Regions from separate parts of the Shewanella sp. SM95 genome, predicted to be linked through region 2. Evidence: predicted binding sites of a transcription regulator. Region 2 holds the regulator's gene; the other holds the start of a gene.
What was found. The regulator MetJ, encoded in region 2, represses methionine synthesis genes. The targets are predictions, from matches to a motif close to TAGACGTCTAGACGTCTA.

Region 1 (7,718 bases), on a different contig from region 2:
TTGCTTTGACAGTAGTTATCGGTCTTGCAGTTGCTTTGATGGTTGAATTTAAGTCTGAATCGATTTTTATGCAGATGAATGTTTTTAGCTTTAAATTATTGTTTTCGTTACTTAGCATGCTTTGTATATATATTGCTATTGCAGTCACTTTTAATTTTAAAGTGTTACCTATGCTTATAGGCAAAGATTATCCGTCAAATTACTTTAGGTGGTCTAAGTTTCGATATCTAGAAGTTTTCTTTTTATTTAACTTATGGTCTATGGGTGATCTACAATATTTCACCGTCGTAATAGTTAATTTCGCTTTGGTTGAGTTGATACACTTATATTTAGTTTATAAAAGTATCAATGATAAGCTCGAGTCTACTATATAAATTGGTAAGTTGAGGGTAATAAGTCTTGTGGCGTTGGCATAATTCTTTCAATGCGAATAGTTCACTCTAATGCCACAGAAGTTCACCGATCCCCTGCGAAGTTGCTGAAGGGCGTTGAAGAAAATAGCGTGACGCAGACAGGACGTCTGCGTAGCTTTCGGGGGGAAGGGACGCCCCATCGGAAGCGTTAGCTATTTTCGAATAAGCACGAAGCCAGTAACTAATGCATGTAACTTCGCTAGGGGCGGCAAGGGGAGATGCAAGAGGGGGATTGCTGTTGATCCCCTTCTTGCCCTGGTGTGGAATGGAATTCCACGACCTTTTCGGTCGCAAGACCGATCTTAGATCTCAAACCGCGTTAGCGTAATCTAAACCCCAATCACTCGGGATCATAATCTAACACTGGCGCCAGCCACTTCTCCGTCTCAGCTACAGTCATCCCTTTACGCTTGGCATAATCTTCCACTTGATCGCGTCCTATGTTACTCACGCCAAAGTAGCGGGATTTCGGGTGGGCGAAATACCAGCCAGATACTGCCGCTGTCGGGAACATGGCGTAGCTTTCGGTGATGTTGAGGCCAATGGTTTCATCGGGCTTGAGCAAGTCCCATAACAAGCCTTTTTCTGTGTGGTCTGGGCAAGCTGGGTAACCCGGTGCGGGGCGTATGCCTTTGTATTTCTCGCGGATTAAGGCTTCGTTGCTTAACTGCTCGTCGGCCGCATAACCCCAAAACTCTTTACGTACCCGTTCGTGCATCCGTTCGGCAAAGGCTTCGGCCAAACGGTCGGCTAAGCATTTGAGCATGATGGCGTTGTAGTCGTCGTGGTTCGCTTCAAAACGCGCCACATGTTCGTCGATACCGTGGCCTGCGGTCACCGCAAAGCCGCCCATGTAATCGGCGACGCCTGAGTCTTTTGGCGCAACAAAGTCGGATAGACAGAAGTTGTCGTTACCGACACGTTCAAGCTGCATCCGCAGGTGATGTGTGGTCATTTCAATTGTGGTGCGCGACTCATCTGTGTACAGCTCAATGTCGTCGTAATTGACGGTATTGGCAGGGAATAAGCCAATAACCGCTTTCGCCGTGAGCCACTTTTCTTCGATGATTTGTTTGAGCATGGCCTGACCATCGGCGAACAGCTTTTGCGCTTCTTCACCGACCACTTTATCGGTGAGGATTTCAGGGTAATGGCCGTGAAGTTCCCACGAGCGGAAAAACGGTGTCCAGTCGATACGCTCGACTAAGTCTTCTAATGGATAATTATCAAACACTTGGCGCCCGAGCACGTTTGGCGTGAACGGGGTGTAGTTGGCCCAATCGTGTTGGCAGCGGTTTTCACGGGCCGCTTCGAGTGACACTATCTCTTTGCGCTTGGCTTGGGATAGACGCTTAGTGCGCATGTCGTCGTATTCGGCATAGGTTTCGTCTATAGTCGCTTGGCGAGTCTCGTTGTTGATGAGCTTACTCACCATAGGCACGGCGCGGGACGCATCGGCAATATAAATAGCGCCATGGGGATAATGGGGCGCAATCTTCACCGCTGTGTGGATTTTCGAGCAAGTGGCACCGCCGATAATCGCCGGAATGGTTAAGCCTTCGCGGTGGAAGGTTTTCACGTTATGCACCATCTCGTCCAGACTCGGCGTGATGAGGCCCGACATGCCGATGATATCGATATTGTGTTCTTTCACGGCGTCGAGAATTCGCTCCACCGACACCATCACGCCTAAATCGAATACCTCAAAACCGTTACAGGCGAGCACCACGCCGACGATATTTTTGCCGATATCGTGCACGTCTCCTTTTACTGTCACCATCAAAATCTTGCCGTTAGATTGGCCTTCGACCTTTTCCAGCTCAATGTACGGGTTTAAGTAAGCTACGGCTTTTTTCATTACCCGCGCCGATTTCACCACCTGCGGCAAGAACATCTTGCCCGAGCCGAACAAGTCACCGACCACGTTCATGCCGTCCATCAAGGCGCCTTCAATCACATCCAGCGGACGTTTCGCTTCTTGGCGAGCGGCTTCGGTATCTTCATCGATAAATTCGGTAATGCCTTTGACGAGCGCATGGGATAAGCGTTGGCTCACTGGCCAGCTGCGCCATTCTAAATCTTCTTTTTTACCCACCTGCGCGCCATCACCGCGGAATTTCTCTGCGATTTCAAGTAACTGCTCGGTATTGCTTGAGCCATCGACTGGGCAAGGCAAGTTAAGGACCACGTTTTCGACCCGCACTTTAAGTTCAGGATCGATATCGTCGTAAATGGCTAACTGGCCCGCGTTGACAATCCCCATGTCCATGCCGACTTTGATAGCGTGGTACAGGAATACCGCGTGAATCGCTTCGCGCACTGGGTTGTTACCGCGGAACGAGAACGACACGTTCGACACGCCGCCCGAAATCATCGCGTGGGGCAGGGTGGCTTTAATCGCTTTAATGGCATCGATAAAATCGACGGCATAGTTGTCGTGTTCATCGATACCTGTGGCGATGGCGAAAATGTTCGGGTCGAAGATGATGTCTTCTGGCGGAAAGCCGACCTTATCAACCAGCACCCGATAGGCGCGGGTACAGATTTCGATTTTACGTGCCTTAGTATCGGCCTGACCTTGTTCGTCGAATGCCATGATAATGGCCGCCGCGCCGTAGCGTTTCACAAGTGTTGCTTGCTCAATAAACTTGGCTTCGCCTTCTTTAAGGGAAATCGAGTTAACTATGCCCTTGCCTTGAATACATTTGAGGCCAGCTTCGATCACTTCCCACTTAGATGAGTCGATCATAATCGGCACGCGGCTGATGTCGGGCTCAGAGGCAATCAAGTTTAAAAACTTGTGCATGATCTCGGCACCATCGAGCATGCCTTCGTCCATGTTGATGTCGATGATTTGCGCGCCGCTTTCGACCTGCTCGCGGGCGACATCGAGCGCCTGCTCAAACTTACCGTCTTTGATCAGCTTTAAAAACTTGGCCGAACCTGTGACGTTGGTGCGCTCACCCACGTTAACGAACAGGGATTGTGCATCGATAGTCAGCGGTTCCAAACCTGCCAAGCGGCAAGCTACCGGAATGTCTGGCAAAATACGCGGGTCGTGACGGCTCACCGCTTCGCGGATCACGCGGATATGTTCAGGGGTACTACCACAACAACCACCGATAATATTGAGCATGCCTTCGCGCGCCCAATCTTCAATCACGTTCGCCATGTCCTCTGGGGTTTCATCATAGCCGCCAAACTCGTTCGGCAGGCCCGCGTTCGGATGCGCCGACACATAACACTCACTGATGCGCGATAATTCTTCCACATACGGGCGCAGCTCTTTTGGTCCGAGCGCACAGTTAAGGCCGATAGATAAGGGCTTGATATGGCGCAGGGAATTATAAAAAGCTTCGGTGGTTTGGCCGGTAAGGGTGCGGCCAGAGGCATCGGTAATGGTGCCCGAGATCATGATAGGCAATCTGTCTTTAGAATGCTGACCAAATAAGTCATCAAACACCGATTCAATTGCAAACAGTGCGGCCTTGGCGTTTAAGGTATCGAAGATGGTCTCGACCATAATGATATCCGCGCCGCCTTCAATCAGCGCCTTAGTGGACTCTCGGTAAGCGCTCACTAACTCATCGAAGCTGACGTTGCGGTAGCCTGGGTCATTCACATCTGGGCTAATCGAACACGTACGGTTAGTGGGGCCTAACACACCAGCGACGTAACGTGGAATGCCTGTGGCAGCAAAGACTTCATCACAGGCTTCACGGGCGAGGCGCGCGCCGGCTAAGTTAATTTCGGCAGACAGCGACTGCATGTCGTAGTCAGCCATGGCAATAGTCGTAGCATTAAAGGTGTTGGTTTCAATGATGTCTGCACCGGCGTTTAAGTAGTCGGTGTGAATTTGTTTGATGATGTGGGGTTGCGACAACACCAATAAATCGTTGTTGCCTTTGACGTCAGTGTGCCAATCTTTAAAGCGTTCGCCGCGATAGTCCTCTTCTTCCAGCTTGTAGCCTTGGATCATAGTGCCCATGGCACCGTCTAAGATCAGAATGCGCTCTGCAAGCTGTTTGCGTATGTCTGCCAATATCTGGCCGGCTTTGGTAGAGGGTATCGTCATAAATAGTTACCTTAAATACAGCTAAGTTAAGTCCAAAAATCGGCCATTGTTATGCTAAGTGCATTTTATTGTCGTCTGCCGACATTTTTTGAATACTTGTTCTTAAAAATTTGTTTTGGACATTTAAACGTATAGACGTCCATAATACGCGACTTATGATTGTCAGGGCAAGATGAAAGTCAAAGGCATTAGGAGCGAGAATCGAGAATCTAGAATTTAAGCCCTCGGCTTGAGTTCCTAGCATCTAGTCCCTAACTAAAAAGGCATATATGAAACAAGTTCGATTGTTATTGTTGCGCCACGGTGAGTGTGAAGGCGGCGCTATTTTGCGGGGTCGTGTGGATGTGCCTTTGAGTAAAAAGGGTTGGCAACAAATGTCGGCAGCAGTTGAGTCACAGGCCAGCGTGTGTAGCGCGATTTATAGCTCGATTTCACGCCGCTGCGCCGATTTTGCCCACGCTTTTGCCGCCGAGCTGCATTCGACGGCGGCACTGATATCTGAGTCAAGGCCATTGCAGGCGCAGTGTTTGTCGGGTTTACAGGAAATTGATTTTGGTGATTGGGACGGTTGTCGGCTCGATGACCTGTATCAACAAGAGGGCGAACACTTAGCGGCGTATTGGCAAAACCCTTGGCAAAATCCGCCGCCCAATGGTGAAACTATGGCAAGTTTTGAGTCGCGGGTGAATGGGACGATTGACCAGATACTCGCCGCCGAGTTTGAACGATTGACCCTTGACTCACATAAAATGGGTAATGAAAACAGTGCCATTAATGAAACCACTGACAATATGCCAGCCACTCAAGTGTGGGTCGTGACCCACGGCGGGGTGATCCGTCACTTAATGGCGCGTGCCTTAGGGGTTGAACGGGCGGTGGGGTTTTATAGTCAACTCGATTTACCCGTGGCGGCCGTGGTGAGCATTAATGTGCTGCAAGATGAACAGGGTGCCTGCTATTGGCGTTTAGATTGGCCGAGTGGGCGCAGGTGTTGAGGCCTTATTTCACGACCTAGGAGTTATGGTGTAGGCGTGATCGTTTGGCGAGAATAAGCTGACATGAAAATATTCTGATTTAAACAGCATTGCCTAATGGGATAGATGTAGGATAATGCTTTTCCCTGACGTTTGAACGAGATAGCGTATTACATGCGCAATGAGTGATAACGTCGCAGAAATAGGTGTTGGGAATAGACTCTCTTTGTTCGAATCGCTCCGTTGTTTTAATTCACAGTGGCGTTGTTAACAAAGAGCATATCAACCCAAACATAATAGGGAATCGGGGAGCTGCTCGTCAGTCAGCCCGAACTGTGCCCGCAACTGTGAGTAGTGAAAAAGATCTCGAATCTTCTTCCCTACAAGTCAGGAGACCTGCCTATTTCTGTTATCGCTGCGTGCAGCCTTAGTTCTCGAGCGGGTGACTCGAGGGAGCAGATGACAATATGCACAACCTTTTTTTATACAGGTTTGGACTTGATAGGAGCGCCGCTTAGGTGAAACTTTCCGCAATCCAAACTAACAGCCCCGTGAATGACACTAACCCGTCATTGAGCCCGTCAGTCGCGCTCAATGTGAGCCAGTTGAGCTGGTGTATCGATGGCAAAACCATTCTTTCCAATATTAACTTTACGCTGCCAACGGGGCAGATGCTGGGGCTGATTGGCCCTAACGGTGCGGGCAAGTCCAGTTTGCTGCGCTGTTTGTATCGGTTTGTTCGCCCGACTCAGGGCAAAATTACCCTTTTTGATCAAGATATTGAGCGCTTGTCGCCCAAGGCGTTTGCCTGTCGCGTCGCCGTAGTGCAGCAGGATACACCGCACTATTTTGACCTCACCACAGAGCAATTGGTCAGCATGGGCTTAACGCCCCACAAGGGCATGTTTGATACCAATTCGAGCTGTGATACTGAGCGTATTGCTAAGGCTTTAGAGAAAGTTGGCTTGAGCCATAAGATGCACCAACAATATGAGCACTTATCCGGCGGTGAAAAGCAACGCGCCTTGATTGCCCGCGCCATAGTGCAGCAGCCGCAACTTTTAATCCTCGATGAGCCAACGAACCACCTCGATGTGCGCTATCAAATTCAAATCCTCGAATTGGTGCGTAGTCTTGGGATTAGCGTGATTGCCTCAATTCATGATCTTAATTTAGCCAGTGCCCTGTGCGACAGTTTGTTGTTGATCCATAACGGGGAAGTCAGCGCTATGGGGACGCCAACCGAAGTATTAACCGAGGCGCGAATTGGCGATGTGTTTGGCGTGTGTGCTCAGGTATCGCCCCATCCACAACATAAAAAGCCCTTAATCAGCTATTTTTATGGTTACCACCATGTAGATCATGGCCTGAACGAGCGAGGCGAGGGTGGATGACTCAGGGGAGTAAACAATATTTCATCTCATATTTGGGGCGTATCGTGACACCGTTGACGAGACAACAACTGATGCTGCTCGTATTAGGTATCATCACTTTGATAACGCCTATTGCCGCGACGAGTTTTGGTGCGGCGAACATCAGTTTTACGGATGTTATTCAAGTATTTATCAATAAAGCGACGAACCTCACTCAAGCCAATGGCATGACTGAGCGCATTGTGATGGAGCTCAGGTTGCCGCGCATTTTACTGGCTTTTGTGGCGGGAGCGGGTTTGTCACTGGCGGGCAGTGTGTTGCAAACCGTGACTCGCAATCCGCTCGCCGATCCCTATTTGTTTGGCATTAGCTCTGGCGCGTCCTTTGGCGCTGTGGTGATGTTGACCTTATTCACTGGCTCTGGATTTTTTGATAATGCGGGCATGGCGGCACATTCTGGGCTTTTTAGCGGTTCGGGTGCCTTGTCTGGATTACTTTGGTTTAGCTTGCCCTTGGGCGCTTTTATTGGCGCGAGTTTGTCGGTGTTGATAGTGCTTGCTTTGTCAGGCTTAGGGCTCAATAGCCAAGTGGAGCGCATGCTGCTCTCTGGTGTGGCGACCTCCTTTATGTTCGGCGCATTAACGAGTCTGCTGCTGTATTTCGCCAGTCCGCAGGCGACAGCCTCTGTGCTGTTTTGGAGTTTAGGCAGTTTTGCAAAGGCCAGTTGGTCCTTGTTAGTACTGCCGACACTGGTGATTGGTGCGAGTTTATTCATTATTTTAGGCATGAAACGGCAGATCATGGCGTTGCAGGCGGGGGATGAAACGGCGCATACCTTAGGGGTGAATGTGCCTAAGCTGCGGCTCAATATGTTGCTGCTCTG
Region 2 (7,718 bases):
TCCGCCGCCGCACCATACTGTTGCAGCAGATCGGCATCTAACTCGGCAATGCGGGTGAGAAATTGATCTAAGGGAATATCCGCCAAAGCGGCTGGTACGAGTGAGCGCAGCTCAATATCTTCAAGCTCGATTTCAAGGCCTATTTCACGGGCCAAAATAAGCAGTTTACGCTGCATATCACGGCCGGAGAGATCATCGCGGGGATCGGGTTCAGTGATGCCTAAACCTCTGGCTTCAATCACTAATTCAGAGAAAGGCTTGCTGGTATCGTATTTCTCAAACAACCAACACAAGGTGCCAGAGAAAATCCCACCTACCGCTTCAACGCTATCACCGCTGTTACGCAGATCATTTAGCGCATGTTGGATGGGTAAACCTGCGCCACAACTGGCGTTATAGCGCCAAAATAAGCGACGGTTACCCAGTTGCTGCTTTAACTCTCGATAGAAAGGCAGTGGACCCGAGCCCGCAAGTTTATTCGCGCTCACCACATGGATGCCACGCTCGAACAATTCTGGATATTGCAGCGTCAAACTGGCGCTGGCACTGATATCTAAGGCCACCAGCTCATCGCAGTTAACTTGCTCTAATTGCTCGAATAAATGTTCATACTGCCAAGGCGTTGCTTCAGTATTAAACTCTGTTTGCCACGCGGCAAGATTAATCCCAGTGGATTTAATCAAGGCTTTACTCGAACTGACTAAACCGACTAACTCAACACTGGCTTCGAGTTCATGGTCCAATGATGGTGAAACCGACTTAAACAGATCGATCCAAGCCTCACCGATATTACCCACACCGAGCAGCAGGACACCAATGCGTTTACGCGGGCCAGCGCAGCGACGATGGACTTTTTGGGTTAACAGATTCACCTGTGACTGGGGCACTAACGTCACTAAACTTAAATCGCCACTGAACAAAGGTTTAGCATCACGGCTCAGTAAACGGGCAAAGCTGCGACGATAATGTTCGGCGTCGGCACTCACTAATGCGACTAAACCAAAATCTGTATTGATCTGCTGCTCGCTGATCCCTAATGCTCCTGCCTCGGCATCGAGTAATCTTTGAACTTGTTTTTGATTCTCAGCGGTATAGGCAAGTTCAACCCTTTGATGGGCAGAGGTCCAATGGGCCAATGGCGTTAAACCCGCGGCGATCAATAAATCTAATAAACGGGTTAACTCACCCGTGAGTTTAAAGCCGAACAGGACAACAGCATTGAGATTAGTCACCACAGGCGCGCTCGCCGACGAACTGTGGGGCGCGATTAAGGTAAAGTCGGTGTGGGACGCATAACTTGAACGCACCGCTAAGCTCACTTCGGTATTGAATAACGGCTGCAAAGTGCGCGAATGCAATACTGGCGAGCCTAAACGCGCTAGGCGATCGGCTTCGGCAAGTGACATGCTTTTCAGTAACTTGGCATCGTTGATTTTATTAGGATCGGCGTTGAACACCCCTTCCACATCGGTCCAAATGGTCACGCGCTCGATATCAGCGAGACTCGCAATCAGGCTGGCGCTAAAATCTGAACCATTACGACCAAGTAACAAGGTATCGCCACGCTCGTTAGCGCAGATAAAGCCGGTGATCACCAGCCGTTCATTTGGGTGGGCGGCTAATAGGGCTTGTACTTTAGCGCGGGATTCTTGTACCCGAATTTGCGGCACAGCGGCTTCATCGGCCACTAAAATTGAACAGGCATCCACATGGCTTGCCGCCACGCCCGATTCACGCAGCAGCGCCGCCATCAGGCGTGCCGACCAACGTTCGCCAAAGCTTACCACATGGTTAATTTGGTAATCGTTGCGGGTATCTAAGGACAATAAGCTGATGAGCTGCGCTTTATCCGTGGCCAAACGCTCACGCAGATCGCGGGCTTGTTCATTCGACAACAACTGCTCAATCAACCCCTGTTGGTAGCTGATCAGCACTTGTAACTCTTCTTGCCATAGCTGACCCGCATCACGCAGCGCTAATAATTTATACAGGAAATTCGTGCTTTTACCCGCCGCAGAGACCACCACAAGATCATCACTATGACCGTGGGTTAACAGGATATGGGCGACTCGGCGATAACAATCGGCATCCGCTAAACTGGAGCCACCAAATTTATGTAAGTGACAACGTGCCATCTATTATTCCTCTACTGACAAGCCGCAACGGCGGCTAATCCTGCTTGAATATCTGCAACTAAATCGGCGGCATCTTCAATACCCACCGATAGACGCAATAGGGTGTCCTTAATACCAGCCTCGAAGCGCGCCTGCGGCTCCATGGCTCTGTGGGTCATAGTGGCGGGCACTGCCACTAAACTTTCGACGCCACCTAAACTTTCCGCCACGCTAAATAAGCTGAGTGCACCTAAAAAGGCCACCACTTCGGCCTCGCCGCCTTTGAGCTCAAAGCTCAGCATAGCGCCAAAGCCCTGTTGTTGCTTGGCCGCAATGGCGTGACCTGGGTGATCCGCAAGCCCTGGGTAATAGACTTTACTCACCACAGGGCTTTGCGTTAATACCTCAATAATACGCTGGGCATTGGTTTGATGCTCGCGAATACGCACAGCTAAGGTACGCAGGCCTCGCAGGGTCAGATAACTGTCAAAGGCTGACCCCGTTAAGCCTAGAGTGTTCGACCACCAATGTAAGCTTTCGCCGATTTGCGCGTCTTTGGCGACCACTGCGCCGCCGACTACATCGCTGTGACCATTGATATATTTAGTGGTGGAGTGGATAACGATATCCGCGCCTAACAATAGGGGTTGTTGCAATATCGGCGATAAAAAGGTGTTATCGACCACCACCAGCGCGCCGACCTCATGGCTCACCTTAGCAATGGCTTCGATATCTACCACACGCAATAACGGGTTCGATGGGGTTTCGAGCCACACCATCTTAGGATTCTGGGCAATGGCGGCGGCTAACGCTTGGCTGTCGGTTTGGTCGACCACAATGAGCTTAAACTGGCCTTTCTTCGCCAAGTTGGTAAATAAACGGTAGGAACCGCCATAGCAATCATGGGGCACAACCAATAGGTCATCGGGGCCGAGCAAAGTCGTCACTAAGGTGATGGCCGCCATGCCAGTGCAGGTCACTATGCCAGTGGCACCCTTTTCTAATTGCGCTAATGCTTCGCCTAAAATGCAGCGCGTTGGGTTGCCTGAACGACTGTAATCGAATTCGCGGGGATTTTTATGACCATCGAAGGCGTAATTAGTCGACAAATAAATCGGTGGCACAACTGCGCCATATTGAGTATCGCTTTCGATACCCTGACGCACAGCCAGTGTGGCTAATTGACGCTCTGCCATGGGTGGACTCCTAAATTCGGTAGACTGATAGAGATGTCTGGACGTCTAAATGTACCTAAGCCCAACGCCATCGTCAATAGGCGTGAAGACGTTTAGACGTCTGAACATAAAGAAATCTGTTTGCAATCACAAAGAAATAGTAGCAATAATTTGACTGTTCTTTGTAAGGGTTTAAAATCTGCCCCGAATTTAGCGTTATAACAGGTGAGTCAATGACTGAATGGAATGGGGAATACATCAGCCCCTATGCTGAACATGGCAAGAAGAATGAACAAGTAAAAAAAATTACTGTGTCTATTCCGCTCAAAGTGCTTAAGGTCCTCACGGACGAACGTACTCGTCGTCAGGTCAATAATTTGCGTCACGCCACCAACAGCGAGCTGTTGTGTGAGGCATTTTTGCACGCCTACACTGGCCAGCCATTGCCCAACGATGAAGATCTGTCAAAAGATAACCCAGACAGCATTCCCGCCGAAGCCAAGTTGTTGATGGATCAAATGGGAATAGAGTGGGAAGACATGGAATAGCGACTCGTCGCTTTCAAAGTCATATCACAGTGCTCATCAATAGGGATCGTTAACGATCCCTTTTTGTTTATACCCAAGCGACTTCAAACTTTAAATTTCACCATCTTGAGTTGGTTTGGGATATAGGAAATCCTATGTTTTCTATGATAGATCCACAGACACTCGCCTTAGCCTCGCTGGTCGTGTTTCTGGGCGCATTAACCCAAAGTCTTATTGGGTTTGGGCTTGCGGTTGTCGCCAGTCCTTTGCTGTATATCGTCGATCCACAACTTGTACCTGCGCCTGTTATTGCTATGGGTTTCTCCATCGCCCTGCTGACCTTAGTGCGTGAACGCGGTCACTTAGAATTCAATGGCTTGCAATATGCGCTCATAGGCCGCGTGCCCGGCGGTTTTATCGGCGCGAGCCTGTTGCTGTTTGCGCCTCAACCCATACTCGGTTTATCCATCGCCGCCATTGTGACTGTCGCAGTGATCCTCAGCCTGTATAAATTCAGCCTGCCAGTGAATAAGAAAACCCTCTTCGGTGCGGGCGTGGTTTCAGGGATCTTCGGCAATATCGCCGCGATTGGTGGCCCGCCGATGGCGATTTTGTTGGCAGGCAAAGATGCCTCGCAGTTTCGCGCTGCCCTGTCGGCCTTTTTCATTTTTAGCTCCATGATTGCACTGATCATTTTAGCGATCACTGGCTTATTAGAATTAAAACATCTGTGGCTGTCGTTGATGCTGCTCCCCTCAGTGATTTTAGGTTACTTAGTCGCAGGACGATTAGTGGGCCGTGTCGATAAAGAGAAGACAAAGATGGCGACGTTAGTCCTGTGCAGTATCAGCGCCTTAGTGCTAACGATGAAGTCGGTTATCGAGTTATTACCCCAATAAGCGTCCCGCTTGTAATGGCAAATCATCTGAAGATTCAAACAATAAAAAAGCACTGACATTGCCAGTGCTTTTTCTTTATCTATCAATATGTAAAGCCAGCTTACACTCAGCTTAAATAGCTTTGCCCTGCGTACACAATAAAGTGTCTTAAGGCGAGTACGCCCGTTAAGCTCGCACAAGCCACCATGATCATCGCGCCCTTAGTGTGGCGAGTCGCGGCGGGTAGCAGCATAAACAGCAATGGAATACCAAAGCCAATACCGACAACGCCTATCCAGAACACGCTTGCCCATAGCCCAGACGTTAACGATGCTAAGGCCGCAGCCGCCGCGCCGCCCTTGAAGTACAAGGCGCAGAACAACATGAACAGGAACAGGATTTCAATCGCCATCACAGGCAATTCTAAACCGTGCATCTTCACTAAGGTTTTGTCGTGGCTGTCCGTCTTAAACATCAGCAACGCCAGTACCGCATTTGCCGCAGCGCCCGCCGATAGACCTGACACTAAAAACAGCGCAGGCAGTACCGCAGTGTTGAGCATAGGATAGGCATTCATCGCCGAAATTAAGAAGCCAGTGTAAGCCCCTACGCCAATGGCGAGGACAAACAACAATACTTCAATCAGCTTTCGAAATGGCATAAGTAACTTAGCGATAGGTGTTAGGAAACCCAAACCCCATTTTGGTAAGTCATCCCGCAGCACAATAATGGCGTACGCAAAAGCTAAGGGAGAATACGCCAGCAGCGCCAGTACCCCGATTGCCATCACAGACTGGAAGTTATAGTGAATTAAGATCAACCAGAAGTGGAATGGTTTGGTTAAGTCAAACACTAAGCAAGCTAGACCTAAGCTAATTGCTACAGGCCCAATAATGGCTGCCGCCTTAAGAATGCTGCTTTCAGCTCCCGCGCTGAGTTCCTTATTCGCCCAGCGTAAACCAATGCCAATCAATAAACTGCCCGCGGATAACCCCGCCATAAACAGGTAAACGGCGATGACCCAGTGCCAAGTGACAGGATCATATTGCGCCATGTCGCCCCAAGTATTGTTCATAATCAAATCCCCCCTCTTTTGGTAGGAACGCGATATACCCTAGGTTTTGTGCCCAAATGGGTTTTATCTTGGTAAGTGATTTTAGTGTTGAGCATGATGGCCACTTCACTGCTTGGATCATTGGCATCACCAAACACTAAGGCATCGGTTGGACACACTGTCACACACGCTGGCTCTTCGCCCCGTGCTAAACGACTGTCTTTACAGAAGTTACACTTATCCGCCGCCTTGGTTTCTGGGTTCATAAAGCGCACTTTATAAGGGCACGCTGCCACACAGTACATACAGCCGACACACTTCTCGGTATGGATAGAGATAATGCCGTCTTCACCCACATAGGCCGCGCCTGTTGGGCACACCTTAACGCAGGGTGCATCTTCACATTGCTGGCAAGATACCCTGTGATATTTGAAATGCAGATTGGGCATCTCACCAAAGGGGCCTTCCACACGCACTTGCAGACGAGTTACGCCTTCGGGTACGCCATTTTCACTGCGACACGCCACGTTACAAGCTTGGCAGCCGATGCACTTATTCTCGTCGTGCACCATTACATATCGTTTATTCATTTAAGCCTCCGATTAGCGCTTTGCCAGCGTGACGCCCGTGGTGTGCACTGTCATGCCACACACAGGAGCAGTAACGTGCGGCAGTAAGTTACCGCAGTGGATACCTTTGCCCGTTGCTCTGACCAACTCTTTGTTTTTAGAACCAAAGCCCATGTAAGCAAACACAGTATCTTGGCGAATACCCGGCGTGACTAAGGCATGGCCTTCTTCTGTGCCAACACTGCTGGTGAGGCGGATTGGGTCGCCATTGCTGATCCCTAATTTGCCCGCAGTAACAGGGTGAACCCACACAGCGTTATCCGACATCAGGTTAGCGAGCATAGGCACATTGTGGGTTGCGCCATTGGTGTGCACCGCCACTTTGCCTTGGATAAAGTACAGCTCATCTGCTTTTTTAAGATTCACTTCGCGGAACTTGATCACCCCACGGCCCGGTGCCATGGCTTCGACTTTCGCGGAAGTGAGTTCAATCTTGCCACTAGGGGTTTTAAAGGTCAGTGCGCTGGCGTAAGTGCCGTCTTCATCGGCAGGTCGCGCATTGGGGTATGCCTTAATAAACTCGGCAACCATCTTAGGCTCGCACAACATAATTGGCTTACCGAAGCTCACAAAACCTTCGTCTTTGATCCGGCGCAGCAGGTCAGTGTCGCGGTTCACCTGCAGCATTTGCAGGGTTTCCATGTTTTCCCATGGATAGAACTCGCCAAGGCCCATAGCCACACCCACATCCTTAAAGATCTGCCAAGAAGGCTTAGTATCACCTAAGGTTTCAACGACCCGTTGGCGCACATAATAGGCCGGATTTTTACCTGACTTATCAGCAATTTCTTCATCACGTTCAAGATAAGTCGATTCAGGTAAAATCACGTCCGCATAGGCGGCGGTTTCGCTGATATACACATCACACACGGCGATAAAGTCGAGCTTTTTCATCGCTTCAACAACGCGTGCTCTGTCTGTCATGGTTTGCATTGGGTTAGTGCGTGACATCACCCAGCCGTGTAACTGGTAAGGTACAGCGCTTAACGTGGCATCGAGAATGGTTTGGTAAACGCCGCCCGATGTCCACATCATGGCGTACTGTTCTTCCACCTGATCGATACGTTTCGCTGCTGGTTTTGGCATGTCTTTCACGCCAGGTTTTGCCAATACGGGCGCAACCGCTTCACCGGCAAGCTTGTTGTAATCACCGGGTTTCTGGCCAATATAAATCCCGCCCTTACGCTCAATATTACCAATCAAGACGTTAGCGGCGTAAAGGGCGCGGCGCATCTCAAACTCTTCGGTGGTAAAGGTGGCTCTGTGACCAAAATCGACCACAGCATGGGGTGCTTTAGCGGCATATTCGTGGGCGATACGACGAATGTCTTTGGCAGGCAC

Region 1: a site for MetJ is predicted at 4,613-4,630, ahead of metH (methionine synthase). Genes of this name have one in related genera too.

Annotation. Positions count from the first base shown of each region.
Region 1 covers NZ_JAKKSE010000019.1:3,361-11,078, forward strand. The annotation lists gene L5M29_RS17925 (hypothetical protein) at 1-374, shown strand, start outside; gene metH (methionine synthase) at 754-4,488, opposite strand; gene L5M29_RS17935 (histidine phosphatase family protein) at 4,758-5,483, shown strand; cobalamin riboswitch at 5,705-5,881, shown strand; gene L5M29_RS17940 (ABC transporter ATP-binding protein) at 5,981-6,856, shown strand; gene L5M29_RS17945 (FecCD family ABC transporter permease) at 6,853-7,718, shown strand, end outside.
Region 2 covers NZ_JAKKSE010000007.1:110,559-118,276, reverse strand. The annotation lists gene L5M29_RS10350 (bifunctional aspartate kinase/homoserine dehydrogenase II) at 1-2,135, opposite strand, end outside; gene metB (cystathionine gamma-synthase) at 2,147-3,310, opposite strand; gene metJ (met regulon transcriptional regulator MetJ) at 3,523-3,837, shown strand; gene L5M29_RS10335 (sulfite exporter TauE/SafE family protein) at 3,972-4,715, shown strand; gene nrfD (NrfD/PsrC family molybdoenzyme membrane anchor subunit) at 4,822-5,769, opposite strand; gene L5M29_RS10325 (4Fe-4S dicluster domain-containing protein) at 5,772-6,338, opposite strand; partial or broken gene phsA (thiosulfate reductase PhsA) at 6,351-7,718, opposite strand, start outside.